3 regions of the Sphingomonas sp. T1 genome follow, and region 2 is predicted to be linked to each of the others. Evidence: predicted binding sites of a transcription regulator. Region 2 holds the regulator's gene; each other region holds the start of a gene.
What was found. Region 2 encodes LexA, which represses DNA repair genes until DNA is damaged. Its sites were predicted from a motif close to GTTCCNCNCTTGTTCT; they were not measured.
Positions count from the first base shown of each region.

Region 1: a site for LexA is predicted at 2,594-2,609, ahead of recA (recombinase RecA). Genes of this name have one in related genera too.
Region 3: a site for LexA is predicted at 1,316-1,331, ahead of GV027_RS19375 (ImuA family protein). Genes of this name have one in related genera too.

Region 1 is NZ_LR733875.1:1,195,047-1,199,930, reverse strand. It holds gene GV027_RS05345 (electron transfer flavoprotein-ubiquinone oxidoreductase) at 1-65, shown strand, start outside; gene GV027_RS05340 (tetratricopeptide repeat protein) at 37-1,494, shown strand; gene GV027_RS05335 (4-(cytidine 5'-diphospho)-2-C-methyl-D-erythritol kinase) at 1,515-2,372, shown strand; gene recA (recombinase RecA) at 2,686-3,759, shown strand; gene GV027_RS05325 (class I SAM-dependent methyltransferase) at 4,019-4,876, shown strand; gene GV027_RS05320 (glutathione S-transferase family protein) at 4,873-4,884, shown strand, end outside.
Region 2 is NZ_LR733875.1:3,400,139-3,405,022, reverse strand. It holds gene GV027_RS15535 (molybdopterin molybdotransferase MoeA) at 186-1,370, shown strand; gene lexA (transcriptional repressor LexA) at 1,439-2,164, shown strand; gene GV027_RS21820 (ComEC/Rec2 family competence protein) at 2,324-3,337, opposite strand; partial or broken gene GV027_RS21815 (ComEC/Rec2 family competence protein) at 3,426-4,448, opposite strand; gene gltX (glutamate--tRNA ligase) at 4,552-4,884, shown strand, end outside.
Region 3 is NZ_LR733895.1:26,290-31,173, forward strand. It holds gene GV027_RS19370 (Y-family DNA polymerase) at 1-619, opposite strand, end outside; gene GV027_RS19375 (ImuA family protein) at 534-1,295, opposite strand; gene GV027_RS19380 (hypothetical protein) at 1,463-1,912, shown strand; gene GV027_RS19385 (hypothetical protein) at 1,906-2,058, opposite strand; gene GV027_RS19390 (HU family DNA-binding protein) at 2,124-2,393, shown strand; gene GV027_RS19395 (SOS response-associated peptidase) at 2,442-3,065, shown strand; gene GV027_RS19400 (hypothetical protein) at 3,140-3,394, opposite strand; gene GV027_RS19405 (hypothetical protein) at 3,413-3,925, opposite strand; gene GV027_RS19410 (hypothetical protein) at 3,922-4,329, opposite strand; gene GV027_RS19415 (CsgG/HfaB family protein) at 4,393-4,884, opposite strand, start outside.

The sequences.
Region 1 (4,884 bases), 2.2 Mb from region 2:
CGACGCAGAACATCAACTGGGTCGTGCCCGAGGGCGGTGGAGGCCCCAACTATCCCAACATGTAAGTCTGTCCTGCTGGCGATCGGCCTGCTGACCGCCCCGACGGCGGCGCTGGCCGACACCGGCGGTCTCTCTGCCTATCTCAAGGCGCGCGCCGCGGATGCGGACGGGCGGGTGACGATTGCCGCGGACCAGTATGCCCTGGCACTGGCGGCGGCGCCCGACGATCCGGTGATCGCGATCCGCGCCTACCGGGAGGGAATCGAGGCGGGTGACATGCCGCTGGTCGCGCGCGCGGCGGGGGTGCTGGCGAGAGCCGGAGTCGCGCCCGCGGACGCCGCACTGTTCCCGCTCGCCGCCGCCGCGCGCAAGGGCGACACCCGGGCGACCCGGACGGCGATCGCCACGCTCGGCAAGGGCCCGCTGGTGGTGCTCGCACCATCGCTGAACGCGTGGGTGGCGCGTGCCGAGCATCGTGACCCGGGCGCGGCGCTGGCGACCGCGGGCGAGGATCCGGTCGCGCGCCGCTTCGCTGCCGAGACGCGTAAGCGCATCGCCGCCGCCCCCGCGCGCCAGCCACTCGGCCTTGCCGTCGCACAGACACTCGCGGGTTTGGCGGGGGGCCTTATCGCAGGGGCGCCGTCGCCGCTGGCAATCGCGCTCGCCCAGGCTGCGGTGGAGGCCGATCCCGATTATACCCCCGCGCGAATCGTCCTTGCCGACGCGCTTGCGCATAACGACCGGGTCGACCGCGCGCTGGCGGTGCTCGACAGGGTCGATGGCACGTCGCCGTCCGCAGAGGCGGCGATCGCCAAGCGTCTTGAAATCCTGTCGGTTGCCGGCCGTGGCGAGGCGGCGCTGGCCATCGCGAGGACGCGCGCCGAGCGGCAGGAGGCGATCGCCGGCGACTGGCAGCGTTACGCCGACCTGTTGCTGACGACCGGCGATGCGGCGGCGGCGGCGCAGTGGTATGGACGGGTTCTGGCGGCGGATCATGGTACACCAGGGGCCGCGCGCGGCAGATGGGGGGCGTGGCTGCAATATGGCGGGGCGCTCGATCAGGCGGGGCGCTGGCCCGAGGCGCGCATCGCGCTCCGCAAGGCGGTTGCCCTCGCCCCGACGCAACCGCTCGCGCTGAATTATCTGGGATTCGCGCAGGTCGAGCATGGCGACGACATCGCGGGCTCGATCCGCCTGCTCGAGCGGGCAAGCCGGCTCGATCCCGCCAATCCGTCCGTCACCGACTCGCTTGGTTGGGCCTATCACCGCGCCGGCGATACGCGGCGCGCGCTGCCACTGCTCGAGCGTGCCGCGCAGGCGGAGCCGACCAATGCCGAAATCGGCGATCATCTCGGTGATGCCTATTGGAGCATGGGCCGACGCTACGAGGCGCGCTATGCGTGGCAGGCCGCGATCGTCACCGGCGATGCCGAGGAGCGCGCGCGCATCGCCGCGAAGATCGACACCGGCCTGCCGATCGCTGCGCGCCGTTGACCCCTGATCCCGAGACCCCGATGCCGACGACGACCGAAACCGCACCAGCCAAGATCAATCTCGCGCTGCATGTGCGTCACCGCCGCGCGGACGGCTATCACGAGCTTGAGACGCTGTTTGCCTTTGCCGAGCATGGCGACGTCGTCACGGTGCGCACGGCGGACGTGGACAGCTTTGCCATCATCGGGCCGTTCGCCGCGGCATTGCGCCCGGCGGCGGGGGGCACCGACGCTGCGCCATGGGATGGGAACCTCGTGACGGCCGCGGCGGACGCGTTCGTCGCGACGTTCGGGATCGCCGCGCACCACGCGATCACGCTCGACAAGCGACTGCCGATCGCATCGGGGATCGGTGGCGGCTCCGCCGATGCCGCGGCGACGCTGCGCGCGCTGGCGCGGTTGCACGGCGTCGCGGTGCAGGATCCGGCTCTCCACGGCATTGCCGCCCGACTGGGTGCGGACGTGCCTGCCTGCCTCGTCAACCGGACGACGTTCGGGACCGGGCGCGGCGACATGCTCGTCGCGGTCGACGGGCTGGCGGGAACGCCGTTGCTGTGCGTCAACCCGGGGGTGGCGGTGTCGACCGCGGCGGTATTCGGCGCGTGGGATGGGATCGACCACGGGCCGATCGGCGAGGGGCCGCTGCTCGAACGCGCGATCGCCGGGCGGAACGACCTCGAGGCGCCGGCCTGCGCGATCGCGCCGGAGATTGCCCGCGTCCGCGCGTTGCTGGATGCGGCGCCGGGCGTGCTGCTCGCGCGCATGTCGGGATCGGGAGCGACCTGCTTTGCGCTGTTCGACAGCATCGCGGCCCGCGATTCCGCGGCGGCGGATGCGGCTGCGCGAGGCTGGTGGACGCTGGCATGCAGGCTGCGCTGAACGCGGGTTCAATGCCACGTTGAAACTGTTCGGCTTTGGGACGCCGGACGCTGTAAAATCGATTGCATCACACCGGTCGGAGGCGTCAAATCGGGCTGTCCACTACCGGATCGGCGCCATGGTTCGCCGACCGGCCCAAGGTTTCTCCCAAGACGCCGAAGCGGACCAATGATGGGAGGGCGGTCACCGAAAGGCGGCCGCCCTTTTTCACATTCCCCGATGTTCCGCACTTGTTCCGTGAGAACAAAAGCAATACATGGCGTTTGACGCGTTGAATGGCACGCGCGCTTGCTTTAGCGATGGGAGCTTCTCGATGGCCGCTAATCTGAAAGTGATCGACACCGGCATGGCAACAGCAACCAACGACCGGCAAAAGGCGCTCGATGCCGCACTCGCGCAGATCGATCGCGCGTTCGGCAAGGGCTCGGCGATGCGTCTGGGCTCGAAGGAGACGATGCAGGTCGAGGTAATCTCGACCGGCTCGCTCGGGCTCGACATCGCGCTCGGCGTCGGTGGCCTGCCGCGCGGCCGCGTGATCGAGATCTACGGCCCGGAAAGCTCGGGCAAGACCACACTCGCGCTCCACGTCATTGCCGAAGCGCAGAAGAATGGCGGCACCGCGGCATTCGTCGACGCCGAGCACGCACTCGACCCGGTCTATGCCAAGAAGCTCGGCGTCAACATCGACGAGCTGATCGTGTCGCAGCCCGACACTGGTGAGCAGGCGCTCGAGATCGTCGACACGCTGGTCCGCTCGAACGCGATCGACGTGCTCGTTGTCGATTCGGTCGCAGCCCTCGTGCCGCGCGCTGAAATCGAGGGCGAGATGGGCGACAGCCATGTCGGGCTTCAGGCGCGCCTGATGTCGCAGAGCCTTCGCAAGCTGACCGGTTCGATCAGCCGGTCGCGTTGCATGGTGATCTTCATCAACCAGCTCCGCATGAAGATCGGCGTCATGTACGGCAACCCGGAGACGACGACGGGTGGCAACGCGCTGAAGTTCTACGCTTCGGTCCGTCTCGACATTCGCCGCATCGGTGCGGTCAAGGCGGGCGACGAGGTCACCGGCAACCAGACGCGCGTGAAGGTCGTCAAGAACAAGGTTGCGCCGCCGTTCAAGCAGGTCGAATTCGACATCATGTACGGGCAGGGCGTCTCCAAGCTCGGCGAGATCCTCGATCTCGGCGTGAAGGCCGGGCTCGTCGAGAAATCGGGTGCGTGGTTCAGCTATGACAGCGTACGGCTCGGTCAGGGTCGCGAGAATTCGAAGACCTTCCTCAAGGACAATCCCGAGACCGCCGATCGTCTCGAAAAGCAGATCCGCGCGCGCACCGACAAGGTTGCCGAGGAAATGATGGTCGGTCCCGACGCCGAAGACGACGCCTGAGTAAGGGGCGGAGCCCTTTTCCTCGCAGGGAAGGGCTCCGCGTCCTGTGACAGGGCGAGGCAGCGTCCAGGGCTGATGGGTCGGGCGAGTTTCGTCTCGCCTGGTTGAGCTGATGGGCCGCAGCGGGACGCGTGTTGGGCGATCGTCCGGAAATCCAGTGAGCCCTAGCGGGCATATGCTTCACGACTTGCGTCAAACGCGCCACAAGAGCTGATCTTGTGCGCTCAGACGGGAGTTCGACCATGCGATACGGCGGATCATGACCAGTGATCGAGACTGGACCGGACGCGTCGGCGACATCTGGGCCACCGAATGGCGCCGTACCGACCGCAGCTTCGAGGGGCTCGCACCCGTACTGAACGCCGCGATTCTTGCGGCGGCAGGACCGCAGACTCGCACGATCGTCGATATCGGTTGCGGCGCCGGCGCCACGTCGCTGGCCAGCGCGGAGGCGCTGCCGGACGGGCAGGTGATGGGCATCGACCTCTCCCCGACGCTGATCGCAGTGGCGAACCACCGCGTGGGGCACCTGACGAATGTCGCGTTCCGCTGCGCCGACGTCGCGGCGGGCGTCGAGACGCATGCGCCGATCGATCTCTATGTCTCGCGGCATGGGGTCATGTTTTTTGCCGATCCGGTGGCCGCCTTTGCCCGGCTCGCTGCGGCCGCCGCGCCCGGCGCCGCGCTCGTCTTCTCGTGCTTTGCCGAGCGTGCCGCCAATCGCTGGGCGGTGGAAACCGTCGCGGGTGCGGATGACGCATCCGGACCAACGGGGGCCATGACCGCGCCGGGGCCCTTTGCCTTTGCCGATCCGGCTTATGTCGCGGTGATGCTGAAGCAGGCCGGGTGGCGCGCGACGACACCACAGCGTGTCGAATTCGCTTATCGCGCGGGGGGCGGCGCGGATCCGGTGGCGGACGCGGTCGACTATCTCAGCCGGATCGGCCCCGCAGCGTCGCGGATCCGCGACACGCACGGGGCGGAACGCGAACAGGCGCTGGCGCGTCTGACCAGCGCCTGTGTCGATCGTCTGGCCGGGGATGCGGTCGAATTTCCGGCCGCTGCCTGGATATGGACGGCGCACGCAGCGCGCGACAGCCAAGGGAGCCTGCCATGATCACCGTC
Region 2 (4,884 bases):
CGACAGGATTTGCGTGCGGCGCAACGCCGGACATGTCGTCCCATCTCACCGCAACGTCTGCCGTACCTCGTACGTTGATCGCGTAACCGACCGGTGTCCTGCCGGTCGCGGCGTTGCCCGCTTTCCGCCCCGCGGCATTCGTGCGAGCAGCGCAGACCTTCATCGCCCCGCTGAACGGAGCCCGCATGCGCCCTCTCGTCCCCGTCGCCGAAGCCCAGTCCCGCCTCTTCGCCATGGCATCGCGCGTGCCGGCCGAAACCGTGCCGCTGCGCTCCGCGATGGGTCGCTGGGCGGCGGAGGACATTCTCGCCCGCCGCACCCAGCCCGCGACCGACCTCTCGGCGATGGACGGCTATGCGATCCGCTACGCCGATCTGCCCGGGCCGTGGACGGTCATCGGCGAAAGCGCCGCCGGCCGCCCCTTCGCCCGCTTGGTCAGCGCGGGACAGGCTACGCGGATTTTCACTGGCGCGGCGATGCCGGCGGGCGCCGACACTGTGCTCGTCCAGGAGGAGGCGGCGCGCGACGGCGACGGGCTGATGCTCGACGGCGAAGGCCCCGCCTTCGAGGGACGCAACACACGCCGCAAGGGGCTCGACTTCGCGACCGGCACGCGGCTGATCGCGGCCGGCGACCGGCTGACGCCCGCCCGCATCGCGGTCGCTGCGACCGGCGGGCACGGCGCCTTGTCGGTTGGCCGCCGGCTGCGCGTCGCCGTCGCCGCGACGGGGGACGAACTCGTCCCGCCCGGCTCGACCAGCGACCCCGTCCCGCTGCCGGAATCAAACGGCATCATGCTCGCCGCGATGCTCGCCGACCTGCCCGTCGACATTATCGATCTCGGAATCCTCCCCGACCGGCTCGACACGCTGCGTGACGCCTTTGCCGGGGTCGATGCCGATCTGCTCGTGACCACCGGGGGGGCGTCGGTCGGTGATCACGACCTCGTCCGCCCCGCGATCGAGGCAGCGGGCGGCAGCATCGACTTCTGGCGGATCGCGCTGCGCCCGGGCAAGCCGATGATGGCGGGCACGCTTGGCAGGACGATGCTGCTCGGCCTGCCGGGCAATCCCGTCTCCGCCTTCGTCACCGCGATCCTGTTCGTCCGCCCCGTCGTCGCGCACATGCTCGGCGCGCGCGATCCCCTGCCGCAGACGACGCATGCGCTGCTCGGCGAGGATCTTCCGCCCAACCAGTCGCGGACCGACTATATGCGCGCCGAACTGCGCGACGGCCGCGCCTATGCCTCGACCATCCAGGACAGCTCGATGCTGCTGACGCTCGCCCGCTCGTCCTGCCTGATCATCCGCGATGGCGACGCGCCGGCGGCAAGGGCGGGCGACTCGGCGGAAATCCTCGTCATCGCGTGACGTCACCGCTTGACGAAGCTGCAAGTGTTCCATAGAAGTTCCTCGTCTGTTCCGGACGGAGAACCGTTATGCTCACGCGCAAGCAGCACGAGCTTGTCTGCTTCATCAATGACCGCCTCGCCGAGACGGGCGTGTCGCCCTCGTTCGAGGAGATGAAGGACGCGCTCGACCTGAAATCGAAATCGGGCGTGCACCGTCTGATCAGCGCGCTTGAGGAGCGCAACTTCATCCGGCGCCTGCCCAACCGGGCGCGCGCGCTCGAAGTGCTGAGGATGCCCGAGCGTCCCGAGGCGGCAACAGGGCAGACGGCGGCGAAGTCGGGGCCGAAGGTGGCGGCATCGGCCGACACCGTATCTGCGCCGAACACGGCCAGCGCCACGCCCGCGTCGCCCGCCCGCATCGCGGCGAACGACGTCGTCGAGATCCCGCTGCACGGCCGGATCGCCGCCGGCGTCCCGATCGAAGCCTTCGAGGGCAGCTCGATGCTTGCCGTCCCGGCCGCTTTGCTTGGCACTGGCGAGCATTATGCGCTGGAGGTTTCGGGGGACTCGATGGTCGAAGCCGGCATCCTCGATGGCGATTATGCGCTGATCCGCCGTACCGAGATCGCCCGCGACGGCGAGATCGTCGTCGCGCTGATCGAGGACAGCGAAGCGACGTTGAAATATTTCCGCCGCGAGGGCGCGATGGTCCGGCTCGACCCGGCCAACCGCGCCTATGACCCGCAGCGTTATGCGCCCGCTCAGGTCCGGGTTCAGGGCAAGCTGTCGGGTATCCTGCGCCGCTACGACTGACGAATGCTGGGGGCGCTGGCGGTCATCACCGCCACGCAACCGGCAGTGGCGTTCGTGACCAACGGCCCCAGGCACCATCGTCCGCGTTTCGGAATTGCGGCCCTCCCAATCGGAGGCCCCACCTTCGCAGGATCATGACCCGACATACCCAGTCGCGACCTATCGCTCTGACCACCCCCGAGCCGGCACCCGAAACCGGACCGACGCCGCCCCCCCGGCCAGCCCATGCTGATCGCCCGCCGCCCCGAACCGTCGCATTGGCCGCGCCAGCGTCGGTGGATCGCGCCACGGGTGCCGGTCCCCCGGATTGAGCACCGTCACCATCCGCCCCGTGGTCAACGTCAACGCGATCCCCCCGGTCCGCGCGAGCATCGACCGGTCGAGCTTCAGCCATCGCGGCGTACAACCGCGCGGCAGCCCGCGCTCGCTGATGACGATGTCCGCGCGCCGGCATGCGGCAACCATCTGCGCAATCGGCACCCGGTAAACGCTGCGCGTCGCCAGCACGCGCCAAGCCCGGCCGCGGGCTACGACATCGGTCAGGCACAGGTCGCGGCTGCGCCGCGCATCGGGCTGATCCGCGAGAAGCAGCGGCTCACCATCGACCCCGCCATTCTCCGCCAGCGTATCGCGGACATAGTCCCCCGCCCGATCGCGGAGCAGCGCGAGCCCGGCGGCGGTCCGGACCGCGACGTGACGCCCATCGCCCGTTACAAGGATATCGGGTGACGGCGTCGTCAGCGCCCACGCCGCGCCGACCGCCAAGGGCAGGATCCCGATCCGTCGCCACCGCGTCCGCCACAGCGCGATCCACACACCGCCGCCGACCATCAAGGCAAACGCCCCGTCGGGAACCGCAGGCAACGCGCGGACTGCGCCCGGTGCGTGGGCGACCGCACGCGCAAGCCACAGCAACGCGTCGAGCGCATGCTGCACCAGCCACCAGGCGGGTGCGCCGAGCCCAATCGTGTCGAGCAGCAGCGCCAGCGCCTCGAACGGCATCACGACGAACGTGGTCAGCGGGATCGCGACGATATTGGCCACCGCGCCGTACACCCCGGCCTTGTGGAAATGATAGACCGCGATCGGCATCAGCGCCGCCTCGACGACGAGCCCGGTCAGCAGCAGCGACACGGCGCCGCGCAACAGGCGTCCTGCCGCGGCCCTCGTCATGCGGCGTGAACGTGGCACGGACGACGGGATGCTCGTGCAGCGCGATGATCGCGGTGATCGCGGCGAACGACAATTGGAAGCTCGGCCCGGCGAGCGATTCAGGCAGCGCGAGCATCACCGCGATCGCTCCCGTCGCGACGAGCCGCAACGTCATCGCCTCGCGCCCCATCGCCAGCGCGACCAGCACCAGCAACGCCGCGACGCAGGAGCGGATCGTCGGCACCTGGCTGCCCGTCAGCACGGTGTAGCCGATCGCCGCTGCGGCACCGGCAAGCGCGGCGATCAATGGCAGTCGCGTGTGCAGCGCGAGCCATGGGCTGAGCGCCAGCAGCCGCATCACGATCAGCATCGTCGCGGCGACCGCCGCGGTGATGTGGAGGCCGCTTACCGAAAGGAGATGCGCCAGCCCGGCGCGGCGCATCGCCTCCGCATCCGCGTCGCTGATCGCGCCGACGTCGCCGGTCGCCAGCGCCGCCGCGATCCCGCCCGCGCTCCCGTCAAGCTGCGCGACGATATGCCGCGACAGCGCCACCCGGACTCCAGCGCCGCCGCGGCCCGGCTCTGCTACCACCACAGGCGAAAAGCCCCGCCCCGTCGCGCCGATCGCGCCAAACCAGGCGACGCGCGCAAAGTCATAGGCGCCGGGCACCGCGGGCAAGGGCGGCGGCATGAGTCGCGCGCGAAGCTTTATCGTCGCGCCGATTGCGAGCGCCGCTGGCGCATCCGCCTCTGCCAGGTTGATGCGGACGCGGCCTGGCAACGCAACCGGCGCGCCATCGGCGTCCTGCCCCGGCCTGACGGGCCGCACCGTCAACCGCACCAGTCGACGCGCGAGGAGCGGTTCGATCGTCTCGACCCGCGCCGACAGCTGCACGAATGTCGGCCCCGCGAGCACCGGTGCCGCCACGCGGTCCGATCGCACCCAGATCAGCCCGATGCCGAGCGCCGCCGCAATCGCGCCGATCGCGAGCATCCGCGCTGCACGCCCGCCGCGCCCCACCGCAAGTCCGGCCAAACCGCCAGCGACCAGCACCAGGATCGCGGTGCCCCATGCCACGGGATCGGGCAGCACGAACCACAGCGCGATGCCGCCGCCAAGCCCGACCGGCATCCAGGTTATGAGCTGGTCGCGCTCTGCCTCCAGCCAGCGTTCGATCGCCCGGCCCGGCTCCGCCATCCAGGGCGGCACGCCCATTTGTCGCCGCCGGGGACGCATGCTAGAGGCGGCGACGGCTGATCCGGCCATCGTTTCTACAGTCTGGGAGCACCCGCGGTTGGGCGCAATATCTGATACGGATGCCGTCGTTTCGGCCGCACCCGTGGTTACTCGTTTCGCTCCGTCGCCGACGGGGTTCCTGCATCTTGGCGGCGCACGCACGGCGTTGTTCAACTGGCTGTTCGCCAAGGCGAATGGCGGCAAATTCCTGCTGCGTATCGAGGATACCGACCGCGTGCGGTCGACCCAGCCGGCGATCGACGCGATCATCGACGGCATGCGCTGGCTGGGGATCGACTGGGACGGCGACGTCGTCATGCAGTTCGCTGGC
Region 3 (4,884 bases), on a different contig from region 2:
GGTGGTCGCAGCCGGCGAGATCGATCCAGAGGCCGTCTGGCGGCGTCACGGCCGCGATCGGGGACCAGCGCCTGACCGCCAACAACGCCAGCCTGTCGAGCAGCGCCGCGTCAGCGTCAGGTTCTGCCGGACGGAAGTCGAGATCCGACACCAGCGCACGTGCATGGGTCGCCGCCATGCCGGGGTGGATGCCGAGTGCCTGCGCGCCGGTGCAGGCGGCGACTACCTCCTCCCGCCTACCGACCTTTCCGACGAGCGCGACCGGCGCGTGTTGGACCGGAGCTGCGGCAGGCGCGATAACCCGCGGAGCGAGCGTCGGGGCCTTGTACGGGTGGCTTGCCGCTTCGGATCTCCTGCCAAGCTCACGCATGGGCGGCTGGGCGTGGACCGGCAGTGACGCGATCTGAGCCTCGACTTCTTCGCGCGACTGCGCGCTGGATCGCGCCCACTTGGCACCAGGTCGCCAACCGCCGCCCCGCGGCACCGAACAGGCACCCGGGTCGTCGTCTATCGGCAGTTGCAAAGAGGGCCGCTCAGGCGGCCGCATAGCGGGCTGTTCCAGCCGTCTCAGCCGCTCGATGGCCAAGTTCGGCAGGAACAGCGAGACGACCCGTCTCATCGCTGCCCTCCACAATCAGGGAGAAGGATGCACCACCGCGCTGGCGTGCGAGTTCAACCGACCACCGCGCTCTTCCCACACCCGCGACGTCCAAGCGCGCCGAAGGCGCGGAGCCGATCCGCCAGCGCGTCCAGGCAGCGGAAGGCTCGGAAAACGGATCCTGGTCACGGCCGCGGCGACGGCGGAGAAGTAGCACCGGCATGTCGGCTTCTGCTGCCACCAGCTGCAAGCGACGCGTTGCGACCATCGCTACCTTGCTCGCTTCTGCAATGATGGCCGAAGGTGTGCCGTCTCGGACCGCATCCTCGATCACGGCCAGTAGCGCGGCATCGTCCTGCGACTGAGCGTAGATGACGTTGGCAGAGGCGAGGCCGGCTTGCTCCAAGGCGGGAGCGTACAGGTCGGCCCTGCAGCTCGCCCATAGAACGGGACCTCCGGTGTTCGCAGCCTCGCGGGCGGCGATCCCGGCAAGGAACAGCGTCGTTGCCGCATCGTCGACCAGCGCCGCACTCTGCGCGGTTGCCTCGTGAAGCGCACCGGCGCGCAATCCCCCTGCTCCGAGCCTGCTGTCGATCTCGTCGACGCCGAATGGCAGCACCCGGTACTCCGTCACTGGCGTGGCGATCGTCCGCAGGTGCGCTATGCTGGGCGCGAAGGAATCGAGGGCGGCGGACATCATGTTCTAAGACTCTACTCGTTCCCTTTATGTTCCGTTACCGGGCTTCATCGGTCAAGCTCGCATTCAATCGGTTCATCGATTCAGGCGGAACGGCTGCGCAACGGACCGCAAACAAAGCGGAAAAAGCGCTTCCGTTCTGGGCGCGCCTGACTCATAGAATCGCTATGCCGATCCGCCCTGAGAACCGCTGGCTCTATCCGATCGACTGGCAACAGATCTCGCGATCGGTTCGTTTCGAGCGTGCCGGCGCGCGCTGCGAGCGGTGTGCTCGTCCGCATCTCCGCCGTGTGGCCCATCTCGGCGACGGGCGGTGGTGGGATGCGGAATCGAGGTGTTGGCGCTCGGATCGAGGCAAGCGCATTGCGATCAAAGGGGGCTTCGTCCTCGCCTCTGTACGGATGACCTTCGTAGTCCTGGCATGTGCCCATCTCGACCACGACCCAGGCAACAACGCTCCTGCCAACCTCAAGGCGCTATGTCAGCGGTGCCACATGCTCCACGACGCGGCCGAGCATCGTTGGCAGCGCTGGTGGAACCTCTTTCGTGTTCGCGCCGTCCGCGACTTGTACGAAGATCCGCGCGTCACACGCGAACGGATCGCGCGGGTTCAGTAATCCAGCTCCCGTATTTTCATCTGCTCGGCAGCAAGATCTGCGACAGGTCCCAGCCCGCCGGTCAGGTTGAACACCTTGATCACGTCATGGTCGGCCAGCCTCTCGACCATCAAGCGGACGGCTGCGGCATTCGCCTCGTCCAGCACGGTCGTTGTATCATCGCTCGCGATGGCTAAGGTCTCACCGTTTTAATCAACGGAGAAGATCTAGCATGAACATTGGTGAATTGGCCAAAGGCGTTGCGGGTGCGACCGGCTCGAGCGAGGCGGATGCGAAGAAGGCAATCAATGCTGTTTTCGATCAGATTGCAGACGCTGCGGTGAAGGGTGAGGAAGTCTCGATCAACGGCTTCGGGAAGTTTACGGTGAAGGACCGGCCGGAACGTCAGGGCCGAAACCCATCGAACGGGGAGGCGATCACAATCGCAGCCTCCAAGAAGGTCACCTTCACAGCTGCGAAGGGCTTCAAGGACAAGCTCTGAGGTAAGCGCGCTGGCGACCAGTCTGCCGGCGCCGGATGGGAGGCGCGGATGTGCAATCGGTATCGGCTGACGGCGAAGCAGGCCGAGGTGGCTGCGACGTTCGGCATCCGCCCGCCCTATGAGCCGGACGAGACGTTTCCGGCCGGCGACGTCTTTCCGACTGGTAAGAAGACGCCGTTCTACGGAGCAGTGGTGGTCCAGGACGGCGCCGATCGGAAGATTGAGCGCATGGAATGGGGCGTCCCTACCCAGGTGCCGAGCAAGCGGGATCCGGCCGCCAAGCTGACGAAATACGTCACGAACGTGCGGAATCTCAGCTCAAGCTTCTGGCGGTCCATGCTGACGACGCCGGCACGGCGCTGCCTGGTGCCGGTGACTGCCTTTTCGGAGTACGGAGTGGCCCCGGGCGAGGACGGGAAAAAGCCGCTTCACTGGTTCGAAGTTCCTAGCCGGCCGATCTTCGCCTTCGCCGGCATCTGGCGGCCGACCGAGCGTGGCAACGCTTATGGCTTCCTGACCACCGAGCCGAACGCTGTCGTGGCTCCCATTCACCCGAAGGCGATGCCCGTGATCCTGCACGACGAGGACTACGATCGGTGGCTCTCGGCGCCTTGGGATGAGCTGAAGGATGCCGTGGCGCCCTACCCCTCCCAGCTGATGCGCGTCGAATGACCACCCTCAGCAGCGACGCGATCGAGGTGATCAACCGCAACGCGCTCGTGGAGCCCAGGAAAGGCGCTCTTCGATTATAGGCGGGCGCGGGCGCGATGATGGATCCTTGCGAGCCCCATCGCGAAGTCGGCGATGACAAATGAGAACTGGTCGGCGACGTCTCGCTCGTCGTCACATTCCGGGGCGAGTGTCGCGGCAGCGAGGACGAGGTGAGCTGCGGCGATCGGTGACCTGTCCATGAGATCGTATGCTTGCGCTCTGAAAGCAGCGGCAATGCTTTCTGATGATTGGTCGTCGGCAATCTGTGTCGGTATTTCGGGCGAAGGCATGGGACGGCACCCTTCCGGTCACTGCATGAGGATGACTGTCGCCCGCTGGCGGGGCTCGATCGGGCGTGCCTGTCGAGCGACGTCGGCGGATTTGGTGGAAACGATGTGCCGGCATCCGGAAACATCTTTCCAGCCGAGGCTCGCCGCAACAGGTCGATAGCTCCGCGGATGGACGCGGTCGGTCGACGGCTGAAACGACAGCGGCACGATCTGATCCCCGAATGTGGTGGCAACCCTCGCGACCACGCGCGCCGCAGTCGTGTTGTATGGCAACAGCCAGGTCACGCGCGCAGCCGTGACGCGCTGACGCACAAAGACGAGATTGCGCGTCAGCGAGGGGTTTGTCGGATCGTTCGAGCCGATCGCGAGCAGGGCGCGCGCGACCGGAGGACTGCCCTTCCACGTTTTCGCCACCTCGGCCGAGCTAGCGCCTACGCGGGCGTGGATCTCGCACCGGACCCCCTGAGCCGCCAGAGCCGAAGCCGTGCCGACGCCGGTGCTGTCACCCACGATGAGACACAGGGCGATCATTGCGCGCCCGTGAAGGCTGTGATGCCGATTAGTGCGATCAAGCAGCCCGCGAGGCCGAAAAGGATCGTACCGGCGCCGATCGCGCGGGCTATGCCGCCTCTGCGGACACGACCGAATATCCGGCTCACACCGGTGCGGATCGAGAGGTAGCCGTCTGCAACATCGCTCGCCCCGAACAGCGCAAGCGGGAAGGCAACGGCGAGCATTATGTGCCGCATGCTTCCTGTGCCGACCAGGGCAGTCGCGAGGGCAAGGACGAAGAGAAGTGCCGCGGTCGCGTGGACCGCGGCATAGAGCGGAATGATGCGAAAGCGGTCCCGCTTGAACAGCCCGCGATAGATTGCGAGCGGCCGCTGGCACCGCTCACAATGATGGACCCGCTTGCCTGCGGTCCAGGGCAGCATTCCTGCCGAGCAATAGGGGCACGGGGTGAGCCCGAACCGATCCATCATGTTCACGAGCTTGTCCTACTTGCCCGGAGGAGCCGAGGTCACGGCCGGCGCGGTTCCCGCTGTCGGCAACACGCCCGTACCGGCCTGCGGTGCAACGCGCTGCCTGGACGCCAAACGCGGCTGTGCGTCGGCAACCAGCTTCCGGTACGCGTCGAGCATCGCCAACGATGTGATCTTGCCGATGTCGGTCGAGCCATAGGTGCCCCCAAGCGCGCCCACACCCAGCCCCAGGAGCAGACCGCCCCCGACGACACCGAGATCCTTCTTGCGTGCCGACCCGCTCGCGACAGCCTCCTGGATCCCCGTGTCGACGTTGACGAGCGTGAGGAGGACCTGGCTCTCCAGGGTCTTGGACTTGAGCCCAACCGCTCCCCCAAAGGCACCGCCCAAGCCGCCACCGCTCTCCCGCGCCTTCGCATCGGAATACAGGACCTGCACCTGAATCAGGTAATCGGCTTTGGTGACCGGTCGCGCCGTCCCGCCGGCGAGCGCACGCTCGCGTTCCAA